Regions from separate parts of the Ferruginibacter lapsinanis genome, predicted to be linked through region 1. Evidence: riboswitches for the same ligand, from Rfam matches in the RefSeq annotation. Region 1 holds a riboswitch; the other holds the start of a gene.
The links. Region 1 has a riboswitch for thiamine pyrophosphate ahead of LK994_RS08540 (TonB-dependent receptor). Riboswitches for the same ligand answer to the same signal wherever they lie in the genome.
Positions count from the first base shown of each region.

Region 2: it holds a riboswitch for thiamine pyrophosphate, as region 1 does, so the genes downstream of both, LK994_RS09965 (class I SAM-dependent methyltransferase) here and LK994_RS08540 (TonB-dependent receptor) in region 1, are expected to answer to the same signal.

Region 1 covers NZ_CP086063.1:1,987,983-1,996,069, reverse strand. Annotated here, with positions in the region: gene der (ribosome biogenesis GTPase Der) at 1-1,118, opposite strand, end outside; gene era (GTPase Era) at 1,230-2,096, opposite strand; tRNA gene LK994_RS08555 (tRNA-Met) at 2,225-2,296, opposite strand; gene LK994_RS08550 (alpha/beta hydrolase) at 2,348-3,277, shown strand; gene LK994_RS08545 (T9SS type A sorting domain-containing protein) at 3,338-5,062, opposite strand; TPP riboswitch at 5,409-5,504, shown strand; gene LK994_RS08540 (TonB-dependent receptor) at 5,545-7,695, shown strand; gene LK994_RS08535 (rhodanese-like domain-containing protein) at 7,780-8,087, opposite strand, start outside.
Region 2 covers NZ_CP086063.1:2,327,723-2,335,809, forward strand. Annotated here, with positions in the region: gene LK994_RS09950 (Trm112 family protein) at 1-234, opposite strand, end outside; gene LK994_RS09955 (thiamine phosphate synthase) at 241-873, opposite strand; gene LK994_RS09960 (AIR synthase family protein) at 864-1,919, opposite strand; gene LK994_RS09965 (class I SAM-dependent methyltransferase) at 1,921-2,643, opposite strand; TPP riboswitch at 2,702-2,799, opposite strand; gene LK994_RS09970 (DUF4468 domain-containing protein) at 3,427-3,951, shown strand; gene LK994_RS09975 (WG repeat-containing protein) at 4,083-5,438, shown strand; gene LK994_RS09980 (helix-turn-helix domain-containing protein) at 5,517-6,077, opposite strand; gene mdh (malate dehydrogenase) at 6,148-7,077, opposite strand; gene LK994_RS09990 (TlpA family protein disulfide reductase) at 7,144-7,635, opposite strand; gene efp (elongation factor P) at 7,778-8,087, shown strand, end outside.

The DNA of each region.
Region 1 (8,087 bases):
ACCGGCGCATGATATGCTTCCACCGCCTTTAGCATAACATCATTTAATTTAGAGGTAGCTATTTTTTGTTGCCTGTTGTCATATACTTCCAACGCCATTTCCATTGCCTTCATGATCCTTATCTTTTCGGTGGCAGAAATAAACAATATAGGAAGATCGCTAAACGGAGCAAATCGTTTCTTTAACTCTATTTCATAATCACGAGCTGTATTCGTTTCTTTTGGCATTACATCCCATTTGTTCACCAACACAACAATCCCCTTTCCTTTTTTAACCGCCATGGCAAAAATGCTCAGATCCTGGGCTGCAATCCCTTTTTCCGCATCTAATAACAACAAACAAACATCTGCCTCATCAACAGCCTTAATTGCACGGATAACAGAGTAAAATTCAAGATCCTCATTTACTTTTGCTTTACGTCTGATACCAGCGGTATCAATCAGAATGAATTCTTTGTTGAAAAGATTATAATGTGTGTGAATTGTATCTCTAGTTGTACCGGCAATGCTACTTACGATCGTTCTCTCCTGTCCAGTAAGGGCATTTAGTAAGGATGATTTCCCTACGTTGGGCTGACCTATGATCGCAAATTTTGGCAATTGTTTTTCTTCAATGATTTCTGGCTCTACGATCAAGGCTGTTACATCATCTAACAGATCTCCTGTACCGGTTCCGCTGATCGAAGACAGGAAATGGATCTTATCAAAACCTAAACTATAAAATTCAGATGCTTCTAAAAGCCTGTCGTGGTTATCCACTTTATTAACGACTAAGAAAACAGGTTTGTTAGTCTTACGCAGCATTTGTGCCATCGAATCATCCAGATCGGTAATACCTGTAGCAACATCTACCATAAAAATGATCGCATCTGCTTCTTCTAATGCAATTACAACCTGCTTACGGATCTCTCTTTCAAAAATATCTTCGCTCTTAGGAACAAAACCGCCTGTATCAATCACATTGAAAGATTTACCCGCCCACTCTGCTACGCCATACTGACGATCTCTTGTTACACCACTGATATCATCTACAATGGCTTTACGCTCTTCCAACATTCTGTTGAAGAATGTACTTTTGCCAACATTTGGTCTGCCTACTATTGCTACTGTAAAACCCATAATAAATTACGATTTGTGAATTTCGATTTACGAATTTTTTAAAATCGAATGCTGGTATTTCATTCGCAGATCTAAATTCGTAAAACGTAAATATTTATTTAAAACTCAATTTCAATATCCGTATTCTTTCAACTGCATTTCATTGTCACGCCATTTAGGACGCACTTTAACAAACAATTCCAGAAATACCTTGCTATTTAAAAACTCTTCTATATCCTTCCTCGCCAATGTTCCTAATTGCTTGATCATTTTCCCTCCTTCTCCTAAAATAATACCTTTCTGTGTATCTCTTTGTACAATTATATCTGCCTGTATTTTTATCAGGGTAGTTTTTTCTTTAAACTCTTGTATCAATACAGTTGCATGGTAAGGGATCTCTTCTCCGTACAATAAAAATATTTTCTCACGTATCAATTCACTTACAAAAAATTTTGTAGGCAGATCACTAATATCATCTCCTTCGTAGAACGGCGCTCCTTCAGGCAATAAAGCTACAATGCTTGTCAATAGTTCTTCTATGCCTTTCTTTTTAAGTGCTGAAATGGCTATTACCTGCTTACAATAAGTTTGTTGTAAAAAAAACGCTGTGGCTTTGGCTATATCTTCTTCACTAACCTTATCAGTTTTATTTAAAATAACCAATGCCGGCATTTTTAATTTCAACGCAGAAAAAATTGCATGACTTTCTTCGGGATTCTCTCTTGCATCTGTGATCAACAGTGCAACATCCGCATCCTCCAGACTACCTTTTACAGCCTGCATCATTTTTTCATGCAGTTTGTATTTCGGCTCAATGATACCCGGAGTGTCTGAAAAAATTATTTGATATTCATCTGATGTTAAAATAGCCTTTATACGATGACGGGTAGTTTGCACTTTATGCGACACAATGGCCATCTTCTCCCCCATTAAAGCATTTAAAAGGGTGCTTTTACCTGCATTAGGTTTACCAAAAATATTTACAAATCCTGATTTCATTTATAACCGTTTAACTGCAAGGCACACGTATCTGGCTATAAGAATTGAGAGGAGGTAATCAAATTCTTTAGCGTTGATCGGCAACTTGCTAAGAATAAAAAAGGCTCTTTCGAGCCTTCATTTTTTAGTTGCGAAGACCGGGATCGAACCAGTGACCTTCGGGTTATGAGCCCGACGAGCTACCGCTGCTCTACTTCGCGGTGCAAAGGTAAGGGTTTACAGACTCGCCACCAAATAATATACAATTATCGATGAAATTAATTCCCGTCAATCGACATACATATACCATTCCAGCTAAATATTATACATTCGTTAAACAAATGAATCGTATGAAAAATATGTATAAAATATTGTTGCTGCTTATACTTTCCTCATTTTTAATGAGTGCTTGTAAGAAGAAGACCAAAGAACAAAACGACGAGATCTATAGCAGACATTTACAGGAGCATATCAAGCTTACGATCATCAGCACCCCAATACCGGAAGATAAAAAAGAGCTGAACTTATTGTTATTGAATGATGGCCAGGATATTAAAAAGCTACGAGTGACAGAAATTGTTGATAGCCTTTTCAGGAAAAAATTAATTTCTCCCCTCATAATTGTTGCTATACACACTCTTGACAAATCACAGGAATATGGCGTAGCAGGTTATGCCGGTTATCAAAACAAAGGGAACAAAGCTGATAAATATGCTGACTTTATTGACAATGAATTGTACAGTTTTATAAAAAAGAAATCAGGTGTACGAAAATTCAAATCGGTGGTAATTGCAGGTTGTGACTTAGGTGGCTTATCAGCATTTGATATAGCCTGGGATCATGCAGATAAAATCGATAAAGTGGGTGTTTTTTCAGGCACATTTGGCTTCAGTAGTAAATCAACAGAGAGCCCTGACTACTCGGATAATTCGGACAGAATTATTTTTAATAAAATAAGCTCTTCCCGAAAAAAGCCTCACTTAAAATATTGGTTTTATGGAGATGATACGAATGAAAATGGCAGCCGGTATCAGGATAGTATCACTATCAATCATACCGAAGATCTAATAGCATTGATCAAAACTAAAAACGTTTGTGCCCCGTCTGACATTATTTATACAAAAGCGATTACCCGAAAACAGGGGCATAGAGAATGGAGTAATGCTTTCCCCGATTTCATACAATGGGCATTTGGTAAATAGTCATAAAAAAGATGCTGCATTTTTACATGCAGCATCTTTATAAAGTAGAGTGTGTGATTATTAATGTTTGATTACAGAGAATTTGCTTTGCAGCATAGTTCCGTTGGCATCAACAGCTTTTAGAATATAAGTTCCGGCAGGGAAAGCTCTTACATCTATTTTAACTGAATTGCTATTTACTTTTAATTTGTTGATCATTGCTTTTCCTGTTAAGTCAAATATACTGATCAGGTTGTTAGTTGCAGAGAAACTGTTCATATCAACTGTGATTGACTCACGAGCCGGTGCAGGATAAACTTCTAAGCCTAAATTTTTACCGCTGAAATAAACAGAAACGATCTCAGAGTAGCTAACTTTAGAGTCATTACTGATCTCTGTTAGACGATAGTAGTTGTATCCGTTTTTCGGAGACTGATCCTGAAATGCATACGCAACTTCTGTGCTGCTGTATCCTTGTGCATTTACTCTGCCAATACCCACAAAACTAATTCCGTCAAAAGATCTTTCAATGATGAACTCTTTCGCATTCAATTCTGTGCTTGTTGACCAATTCAATTGCACTTGTTGCAAATTCAATTTTTTAGCTTTGAATGATTTTAGTGTAACCGGTAAAGGTCCACACTGTCCATTTCCGTCACATTGATACAAAGGGCAATTACCATAAGCGGCAGGAGTAAGGAACGCATTCATATACAATCTTATACCATTAATATCATCATCTGTATTACCTGAGAAACTATGGTTACCCAAATAAAAGATCAAGCCCCCTTTACCAGACCTATGTTTTGATACTGTTGCACCAAATACAGAATCCGTAGCAGCGGTACTACCATTGATAACAGGATAAAAATTATTCAAAGCCACACTACCTGACTTCCTTGTCCATGATTGGCAAGAACCGCCTTGCTCTGGTGTAAATATACCATCAAATTGAGCATAGGAAAGATCAGGATTGGCATAATTTATATTCGTTTTGATAGCATTATTTAATACATCAATTCCCAGAGAGGATTGTGAATGACTAACATTTTCATATGTTTCAATAGCCGCACATTCTGCAAGAAAATTTCCTCCCTTCTGAACAAAATCTCTTAGAGAATCCACTATACGTGCTATAGGAAAACTTCCACCACCATCATTATGCGGTTCAGAGGCAAAAGTATAACAGCCATTATATAGATTAACGGCCGAATCAAGAATTTTGTAATTGGTAGAAGGAATTGAAGCAGCAGTCATGTAAGCTATCTGAATTGAACCTTTACCACCGTCATTCAAGACCGCAGCTTTAGGTTTAACAGCGGTAAGATCATAACGTACATTCACATTTACAGGAGCAGTAGTTCTGTAAACATTTATTTTATTTACCGGTGTCATAGAATTATTATAAATCGTTATAAATAATCTAGCCAGAGCGGTGTCTGAAGGAGTGATCACAAATGGACCGGCTTTAAAGTCTTTAGGTGTTGTGCCAGCTGCAACAAAACTAGGAGTAATTTTTTCAGCCAATACAGAAAAATCTGCGGCACCATGCACTTTACCTGAATCAATCACCCAACGAAGTCTGATACCACCATTCATAAGGTTTACAAGTAAACCATATGTTTTGATGTTGAAATAACCTGGATTTGCCTGATAAGTTTTATCCATCGCTATCACAAATGAACCCGCAGGTAACACTTTGATATTCTTATTTGGATTAGGCAGATCAGTGTTTTGAGCTTTAGCGTGTGAAGAAAAAAACACAAGGGTAGTCAGTAAAATAACTGAAGGTAGAAAAGTTTTCATAATTAAAATGTTTAATAAGGTTAACGGCTCTTCTACAGAATAAAGGGAAATTAATTACGGCGGCTTTTCAAACAAATGGATTGTTTGCTCGGGAGAGGATATGAACGAAATTTTTTTAAGGGAAATTTCGTCTTGAGGATTAAGCTAGACTCTTGTGTGATGTAAAAATATTTTTTATTTTCTACATAATGAAAGAAAAAGTGAATTATTTTTATTTTTATTGTTTATTAATTATTTATATATTATAATTTTATTTGTATTGATAGAATGATAACGATATCGTAGAAAAAATTACCACTAACTCAAAAACTACTATACCTTTGTTTTGCAAATGTTTTTATAACCGACTGAATTTCCGGGGTGCTTCTTGAATGAGGCTGAGATTAAACCCGTATAACCTGCTCAGGATAATACCTGCGAAGGGAGATACCTTTCTTTTACATCGGATCATAATCCGGATGTTCAGCACAAATCTCGTTTTAATGAAAAAAGTATTTATCAGTACAGTATTGTGCTCATTCTCCATTATTTTGGCCAAGGCGCAGGAGAAGCTCGGCGACACTACCTTTTTACAACCTATTGAAGTATCAGCTGTCAGGGCAACAGAAAAGGCCCCCTTTGCAAAAACCAATCTTTCCAAAAAAGAAATTGAAAAGAATAACATTGGCCAGGACCTTCCTTTTATTCTTAACCAAACCCCATCAGTTGTAGTCAACTCTGATGCAGGAAATGGTGTTGGATATACAAATTTCAGGGTTAGAGGATCTGACGCCACCCGTATCAATATAACATTGAACGGCATTCCTTACAATGACCCCGAAAGCCAAATCAGTTATTTTGTTGATATGCCTGATTTTGTTTCTTCTGCCAGTAATATACAAATTCAAAGAGGTGTAGGAACTTCATCCAATGGAGCTGGTGCTTTTGGAGGTTCGGTAAATATTTCTACCAATGAGATCATTGAAAAAAACTACACTGAGTCTAACAATAGTTATGGCTCATTTAATACATGGAAAAATACAATCAAATTTGGTACAGGTATATTAGATAAACATTTCACTTTTGATGCCAGGCTCAGCAAAGTAAGCAGCGACGGATATATTGACAGAGCTAAAAGTGATCTGAAATCATTTTACACAAGCACTGCTTATGTTGATGCTAACAAATCATTTAGATTGAATATTTTTTCAGGCAAAGAAAAAACCTACCAGGCATGGAACGGGGTACCGGAATATTTATTAAATACAAACCGAACATATAATAGCAGCGGAACAGACAAGCCCGGAGAACCTTACAACAATCAAACAGATAATTATACACAAACACATTACCAGTTCTTTTACAATCAAAAAATATGCAATAGTTTAAAACTGAGTACGGCTGTTTTTTTAGTTAACGGAAGCGGATATTGGGAAGAATATAAAGCCGGCGAAGCGTTAGCTGATTATGGTTTGTCTGATTATACCGTTGGTAATACAACTATCTCTTCTACAGATCTTATTAGAAGGCTTTGGCCAAACAATAAGCAATATGGAACTATTTTTTCTGTGCAACATGAAAAGAAAAACACACAGTTAACGATTGGTGGCGGATACAACCAAAATGACGCAAAACATTTTGGAGAAGTTATCTGGGCACAGGTTCCGGTTACACCTAATTATCACTGGTACGATTTAACTGCAACTAAAAAAGATTTTTCTTTGTATACAAAATGGACACAAACGCTTAACCAGCATTGGCAAACTTTTGTAGATGTGCAATACAGAAATGTAGATTACACCATTAATGGTTTTAGAAAAAATCCGGCTTTAATAGTTAAAAGCAATTACAACTTTTTTAATCCTAAAGCTGGTATTACCTATAATGCTAATAACTGGCAGGTATTTTTATCATATGCCAACGCAAATAAAGAACCTAACAGAGATGACTACGAGATCAATACAGCCAAAAAGCCTGTTCCCGAAAAGCTACACGATTTTGAATTAGGCGCTGAAAAAAGAAAAACAAATTACAGTTTTGGTGCAACAGTTTACTACATGCGATATAAGGACCAATTGGTATTAGTTGGAAATATTAATGATGTAGGGGCTTATACAAGAATAAATATCCCTAAAAGTTACAGACTGGGTGTAGAGCTGGAAGGAGCATATGTTTTCAATAAATGGTTAAATGCTACGGCCAATCTTTCTTTAAGCGAAAATAAGATCAAAAACTTCACGGAGTTGATAGATGATTATGACAATGGTGGATATGTAACTAATTTTTATAAAAAAACAGATATATCTTTCTCTCCTGCTGCAATCGGTAATTACAGTCTTAATATTATTCCTGTAAAAAATGGAGAAATCAGTCTTCTTGGAAAATATGTAAGCAGCCAATACATGGACAACACTTCTAACAAAAGCAGGAGCCTTGATTCTTATTATCTGCAGGATGTAAGACTAGCTTACACTTTACACAATAAGCTTTTTAAAGAAACTAATATCAGTTTAAAACTCAATAATATTTTTGCAAAAAAATATGAATCAACCGGATATACATTTAGTTATGTATACGGCGGGTTAACTACTGAAAACTTTTATTATCCTATGGCACGATTTAATGCAATGATATCATTGAATGTTAAATTGTAACCGTCTACCAAAAATAAAAAGTTCCGTTTCGCTAGTCGAAATGGAACTTTTTTATGTTCATCAATGTGGTTTATTCTATATATCCTAGACATTAAATTTTGCTCTCCAGTCTAACATCCCTCCTACCAGATTTTTTGTGTTTTTAAAACCTGCTGCATCTAAAATCATGCAAGCCTGTCCGCTACGATTACCACTTCTGCAATAAATGATCAATTCCTGGTCTTTCAGTTCTTCCAGCTCATCAATTTGCATTGCCTGTATCTTGCCCAATGGAATAAGTGGCCCCCCTATATTAAATTCAGCATTTTCGTGAGGCTCTCTTACATCTATGATATGTAGTTTTTCGCCTGCATCTAATCTTGCTTTTACTTCTTCAACGGTTATGGTATTCA
Region 2 (8,087 bases), 340 kb from region 1:
ATTTTTTAATAGAGGTTTCCAGCTTTCAATTAAAGGCTGTTCCAATTTAAATTCACGGTATTCATCAGGACTCATAATAGGAATTCCTTTTACGATAGGGTATATGCGGTCACATTCTTTACAGGTGAAAAAACCTTCCATTACATTTTTGTGTATGTCTTGAGAGATGATAGTTAGCTCTATATCGGCTTTATCAAAAGGGCAACATAATTTTTTTATCGTTTCAATATTCATTTTATTTTATTTTAAAAGTTCTGTATATTTTTTTATTGTTTCTTTCGGTGTTGCTGAATTCATAATTCCGGAGATCACAGCAATGCCATTAAATGGTAAGTCTTTCAGTTTTGGCATATTTTCCAAGGTAATTCCTCCTGCTAAAAAAACAGGAATTGCAGTTATCTCTTTGCATTTGGCAATGTTCTCAAATGTCACTAATTCGCAACTATTGCTGGTTGATGAAGGAAAAACAGAGCAGAAAGAAATATAGTCTATATGGTTTTGGTTTGCCCAATGCACTAAGCTTAAATCATTATTGCAGGTTATCCCACAAATAAAATGCCTTTTGACCGATTGTCTGATTTGGTCGATATTGTCAGGGGGCTTGTCGAAATGCACGCCATCCAATTCGGTCGATCGCAGCCATTTCCAGTTATTGTTGATCAACACAGGTATATTTTTTTTATGGCATATTGTTGTTATTGTTTTGATAAATTCTTCAATGTGCTGGTCTGCTAAAAAGTTATCCCAAATTTGAACAGCTGCGATCGGTTCTTCTGCGATCAATTTTAGTTTATTCAATAATATGGCCTCGTCTATTGAAGGGTCTATTACCAAATAAATTCCTGCATGTATTTTTCTTTTATTTATTTCCATCCTTTATTGCATGCGTTAACGAAAGCCGACCAATAAGGGTCGTCTTCCAGGTAAATCAATGCTTTTTCTTCATTGTTTTCTATCAATTGTATGCCATGTTTTTTTTCTTTGATCTCACCAACAAAAGAGCAAAGGATATTTTCTGCTTTCAATCGATCAATTACAAGGGATACACTTTCTTGTTTACAAGTTATGATCATTGCTCCTGCACCTACACAGTAATGAGGATCAATAGAAAATAAGTTGCATACTGCTTTCTGTACTTCTCCGGTTGGGATAGTATCTTTGAAAATAACAGCTCCATTCCCTGATGCAGAAGCTAATTCATAGATAGCTCCTAGTATTCCCCCTTCAGTCACATCATGCATCGCTGTTATGTCTTCATGTCTATTTAAGATGCCTACTGCTGTTAAAGCATCTTTGAGTGAAGATGTTTCATAAAATAAATCGCAGGCTTTTTGATAGACTTCGTTTCCGAGATTATTTTTAACAGTTTCAGGGAAACTCAAGGAAAGTATTGAAGTAGCAGTAAGTGCAGATTGTTTAGTAACTAAAATGGCATCGCCTGGTTTAGCTTGTTGTGAAGTAAGTACCTGCGATTTTGGAGCAACTGTGAAAAAAGTGCCTCCACCTGCAATAGTGGAATTTTGTCCTTCAATAAAACCTGTATGCCCACCTGTAATAGCAACTTTAATTGCTGCACAAAAACTATGAATATAATTCCAGTAGGTACTGAAATCTTCTTTTGAAAAAGTTGCAGGAAGGTTTAACACAAATTGTCCATACATGGGTGCAAATCCTGTGGTAGCCATGTCATTAGCCATCAGGTGTACCGACAACCATGCAGATTCCTGTAAGCCTAATGATGGAATAAGAGAGAGGGGATCGCTTGTGCTTGCCAGGACCATACCATCGGGAAGATCTATAACAGATACATCTACGCCGAATTGCGGCCCAACACTAACCTCATTTCTTTTGTAGCCACACTTTTTTTGCACAATGTTTTTAAAGTCGGTATTGCTTATTTTTCCCAGTTTGCCTTTCATATCATTTAACATCATTTAACTTGATATACAAACCGAAAAAATCTCCATAAGGCAATCCCCATTGTTGAACAGGAAACCATTTTGGCAATCCTGTACAAGTCCACTCAATAGTGTAATCTCTTCCTTTTAAGGCTTCATCAATTATTGCTGTAAGTTTTTTTGGGGTATAAAATGTAGCGGTAACATAAAATGGATTTTTCCCAAACAGTTGCTGAACTCGCCTGCGTAATACCTTTGGAGAATTCCTGTTCATCATTCCCATTGCCACTCCATATTTTGCCACTCTTGTTGCTTCCCGTATCACTTTTACCGGATCTTTATAGTATTCAAAAGTGGTAATAAAAGCCAAGGCGTCAAAAGTATGATCTTTAAACGGCATATGATGAGAGTCTGCCATCACGAGGTCGCCATCAAATAAATGAATTGCCTGTGAAAGCATAAGCGGGGAAATATCTCCGCCGGTAGCTTTGATGCCTATCTCTTTCCACCATCTTGTAAAACGAGTAGTGCCACAACCAAATTCAAGTAATGTTTTAATTCGCTTGTCTTTTGATACCAACTGTTCCATTACTTTTTTTTGCCAGATCTCCGCACGTTTGTATCTTCCTTCATACCATTGCTCATAGGTGTCGGTGTGCTCACGGTTAAAGAACCATTCTGGTCTTTCTTGCCAGTTTTGTTGTGTTTTGGGGATTAATTCAAAAACTTTTTTTTGTACTTCCATGGTGTTATTTTTTTTACAAAAAATACACGGAGAGAAATGGAAAGTCAAAAAAGAATGGAGTGTTGAAGTACTGCATCCCTACGTTGGCATTATCCAAATCAGGTTTCGGGTATTATCTCAGCCAGCACTTGTTTTCTGGCACCCCGTGCATTTAATTTTTCAAAGTTAGTAAGATAAAAAATAAATTGAGTATTTTTTATGGCATTACTAAAATGATGTATATGTTGGATTGTAATGTTCGGTTGTGGAGGGATGTTTAGCATTCATTGATCAAGGACTGTTCAGAAGGTAAAATGATGCCAATGTTACACTATTACTTGGATGGATTTTTATTAAAAATTGACTATAAATATGCTGACTATGTGACAGGAAAAAAGCCTTGTGAGGCACTGCTGTCGTGTGTTCAAGTTGTTTTTGCAGGCATATAAAAGAGTATCTATGTATTTTGCATCTTTAGTTATTCAGGCATGGTTTATGTGCTATATTTTGTGGAATCTTTTTTATAAATCCGTAAAAAATAATTCTATGTATCATCATCTAATTAAACAAAAATTACAAGGAAGTAATGTAGTTGGTTTTCACTCCACTGTTACAGATAAGATCCACGCAGTAATCAAAAAAAGTAAAGAAAGACATGCCGTAATAATGAAGGGCATGAGCAAATTTCAAAAGCAAATATTTCTCCAATTAGAAAAGCTTAGAAATTTGAAAAGTCTTTTTTGAAAAATGTGAAGCGGTTAATTTTCTGGCTGTAGTGTTATGTAATGTTCTTAATAAGAATATATGAGATTCTTTTTATTATTCAGTTGTCTTATTATTATTGAACTTTCATTTGGTCAGGATAAGCCTATGAGGTATGATAAGGTAATTAATCAAATTCCTTTGGGTAAAGAACAGTTGTTTGATAGAGTGTTATTATGGTTTGACAGATCTTTTTTTAATAATGAAGATGTTATCAAAGTAACAAACAGAAAGGCCGGTATGATCGCTGGTAAGGCTGTTTTTTATTCAGGTTATAAAGTGCCTGTAAATAATATCGACAGTGTAAATGACGATAAATTTGTGAATTATAATTTTGAATGGACAATTTGGATAAACAATAATTACATTTATTTTAGTATTCCACAGATTTATATTAATGGAACAACACTTGTTACTACTGCAAAAAAATGTCCAATTGTTATATTGGCTCAATCTGATGAAATAACAGACAGTCAGTGGAATCTGGCAAAAATATATTTAATAAAGAATTTGGATGTTTTATTAGATTCTTTGCAATATAAATTATTAAATCCCTCCGCAAGATAGCCGTTTGCGATTTTTCTGTCAGGTAGCACGAAGAAATGATTTTTCATAAAAATACCCATATACGGGTATGCTTAGTAAATGATTTTGTCTTTATTTTCAATGTCATTTATAATTGAAGATTATTTTTGTTTATGAAAAAAATCGGGTTGTTTGTTACAACAGTTTTAGGTTTACTCCTATCAGTTCAAAGTCAAGATCTTATCGCCTTTAAAAATGCTAAAGGTCTTTGGGGTTTTAAAGACAAAACAGGGAAGGTGATTGTAGAACCAAAATATTTGTACAAGCCTTCTTCATTTGTTGAGGGGCGTTCAATTATTAGCAAAACATATAGTTTGAAAGGAGTGGTAGATGAGAAAGGTAAAGAAATTACTCCGCCGATTTATTATTCCATTACAAATTTTAAGCATGGCTTTGCAACGGTTACTAAGGAATTCGTTGACAGTGTTAAACTGAAGCAAGGGAAATTAGTAAGAACCACAGTAAGAGGAGTCATTGACAGAAACGGGAAAGAGGTAGTTCCGGTTATTTACAAGGAACTTTTCGGAGACCTCAGTAATGGTTGGTTTGCGATGGCCACCGATACCCTCAACAAAAAATTTTATTATAATACCGAAGGAAAAATATTTGCCGTTCCAGAAGGGATGTTTATTTATAATTACAGGGTAGATGGCAAAAAATTTGTGGTAGGTAAAAATGGAAAGGTTGGGTTGATCGATAAAAATTTTAAAGAGTTACTTCCGTTTGATTATTCGCTGATATCACCTACACAAAATAATTTACTGATCGTTGGTCAGAATAATTTAGTTGGATTGATGGATGATCGTACACTAAAGTGGATTGTTCAGCCGAAGTATAAGAATATCAGTTTTTTTCAACAAGGTTATGGGGTTTTCACAGATGAACAAGGTTTATTGGGTGCTATCAATACAAAAGGTGTAGTTACTACAAAACCTCAGTTCAATACAATATATCGTATTGATAAAACAAATTCAGCACTGGCTATGTACATGTATAAAGGTTCTGACCAATCCGGATTAGTAGACCTTGCCACCGGAAAGATCATTACTCCGGCAAAGTATCTCATGTTGCCTTATGATTATGATAACGGGATAATAGTTTTCAGGAAGGATAATAAAAAAGGGATGATCGATTCAACAGGCAAGGAGCTTTTTTACGCAGCCTACGACGATTTTTCATCCGGGTTTAGTTACAACAGGGCGTGGGTAATGAAGCAAAATAAATTTGGATTTATAGACAATACAGGTAAGTTGGTAATACCTATTCAATATGACATTGTAGGTGGTTTTGTTGAAGGATTGGCTAAAGTAAGAGTTAATGGAAAATACGGGTATATTGATCCGAATGGCAAATTGGTGATACCTCAAATTTATTTAGATGCACAAAATTTTGAATCGGGTATGGCATGGGTGAAAGATGAAACCAATCGAACATATTATATTGATAAGGAAGGGAAGGAGGTGAAGTAATTTTTGTAATAGACATAATGCTGTTTAATAACGGCACAAAAATTTGTCTAATTAAAATCATAGTCCCTACAAAACCACCTAAATATTTTGAATAGTAATTCTTCTTTTTTCCTTTAATGCTTTAAAATGTGTGGGGGTTAATCCTGTCGCTTTTTTAAATTGTGTAGACAGATGCCCAACACTACTATAATGCAGCATATCTGCAATTTCAGAAAAAGAGTGTTCTTTGAATATGATCAATTCCTTTATTCGTTCAATTTTTAAAGAAATAATATACTGCTCTATCGTAGTAGCTTCAACTTCTGAAAAGAAATTGGCTAAATAAGTATAACTATGCCCTAATTTTTCACTTAATAAAACAGAGAACTTGATATTGGGTTTCTCATCAGAATTGTAGACGTAGTCTATCATAACCTTTCTTACCTTCTCTATTAATACACCCTGTTTTTTTTCTAATAATTCTAGCCCAACTTTTTTGATCCTGTTGTTCAGTTTCCTTTTTTTGTCATCAGAAATAGGCTCTTTGGTTTCTATTTCCCCTAGTTCTACTTTTATTGGCGAAATATTAAGTTCTTCCAGAGCTTCTTTAACAACCATTTTGCAGCTTTCGCAAGCCATATTTCTTACATAGATTTTCATATTCTATTTTTTAGTCTGATAAATTAAAAGCCCTGCATTTGCAGGGCTTTTAATTTATCAGGTTCTTAATTTATAATGTTTTCAACACATCGTTCATGCTTCTTACTGCATCTGCACTTTTGTTGAAAGCAGCTTGTTCAGCGTCATTCAATTTAAAGTCAAGGATCTTTTCCCAGCCGTTTCTACCGATAATAACGGGAACGCCTAAGCAAATATCTTTTTGTCCATATTCGCCATCTAAAGCTACACAGGCAGTGAATAATTTTTTCTCGTCACGTACAATAGCCTCAACCATTGCAGCACCTGCAGCTCCGGGAGCATACCATGCAGAGGTGCCGATTAAAGCAGTCAAAGTAGCGCCACCAACCATCGTGTCTTTTACAATTTTTTCCTGTTGCTCAGCAGTTAAGAAATCTGTAACAGGAGCACTGTTCCAGGTAGCTTTGCTTATCAAAGGAATCATGGTAGTATCACCGTGTCCGCCAACAACTACTGCATTCAGATCAGCAGGGCTGCAACCTAATGTTTGGCTCAATTGGTAACGGAAACGAGCGCTATCCAAAGCTCCACCCATACCGATGATCTTATTTTTAGGTAATCCTGTAGATTGCAATGCCAGATAAGTCATTGTATCCATCGGGTTACTGATAACGATGATAATAGTATTTGGAGAGAATTTTAAAATGTTTTCTGCTACAGATTTAACGATACCTGCGTTCACACCGATCAATTCTTCTCTGGTCATGCCCGGTTTACGTGGCAAACCTGAAGTAATTACTACTACATCGCTGTTAGCAGTTTTTGAGTAATCGTTTGTACTACCAACAATTTTGGTATCGAAACCAAGTAATGCAGCAGTCTGCATCATATCTTGTGCTTTACCTTCGGCAACACCTTCTTTAATATCTAATAAAACTAGTTCAGTGCATAGCTCTTTACGGGCAATATTATCAGCGCAAGTCGCACCTACGGCACCTGCACCTACTACGGTAACTTTCATAATACAATCATTTATTTTTTGATAAAATTAATTTGCGGTGCAAAGGTAGTTCATTACACAATTGGATTACAATGCTTCAGCAATTTTTTCTACGGGAACGCTACCGTCGAAAGCCTTTACAAACTGTCCTTTTTTATCGTATAAAAATAAGGCCGGGAAATTCCTTATGTTATAGAAGGTACCCAGAAACCAGGAGGGGTCTCTGGCAACGGTGATATTTGGATATTTGCTTAGTTGATAGTTTTGATAAAAACTATACAAATACTTATAGTCAAGAGGTGATGCCATTACTATTTGTATCTTTTTAAAGCGTTTGATATGAGCAATCAATTCGCTGGTTTCGTGCTTGCAATGTTCGCAATCCGGACTAAAAGCCATGATAAGTGTAGCTTTTCTTTTTTTTAGGTCAGCTTTAGCAAATTTGGTACTGTCGGGTACTTTTGTAAAAGAAAAAGGTGGTATCTGGGTGAATTTCAGATAAAGTAGTGAGGTATCTGCCTGGGCAAATAACATCTTGCTACATGCAAAAAGAGCGATAATCAGGAATATTTTCTTCATTGGGTAAATTTTTACAAAGCTAAATTTATATCTGCGATATTATACTCTGCAACATTAAGCAGTTAAATTTCCATTTTAGCCGTACTATTAGTACTTTTGCAACCCAATAACAAAACAGCAATAATAAAATAAATCAACTAATATGGCAACAACAGCAGATATGCGTTCAGGATTGGTCATCAAAGTAGATGGTAGTCTTTACTCAGTAATTGAATTTGGTCAGAATAAAACTGCAAGAGCTGCAGCGAAAGTTTGGGCAAAATTAAAAGGGGTTGATAACAACCGTACCATTGAAGTAACTTGGAACAGTGGAGAAACCATTCATCCGGTTAGAGTAGAAAAGAAGGCGTATCAATTCCTGTATAAAGATGATACAGGCTATAATTTCATGGATAATGAAACTTTTGAGCAAATAGCAGTTCAGGAAAGTATGATCGATGCACCTAAATTCT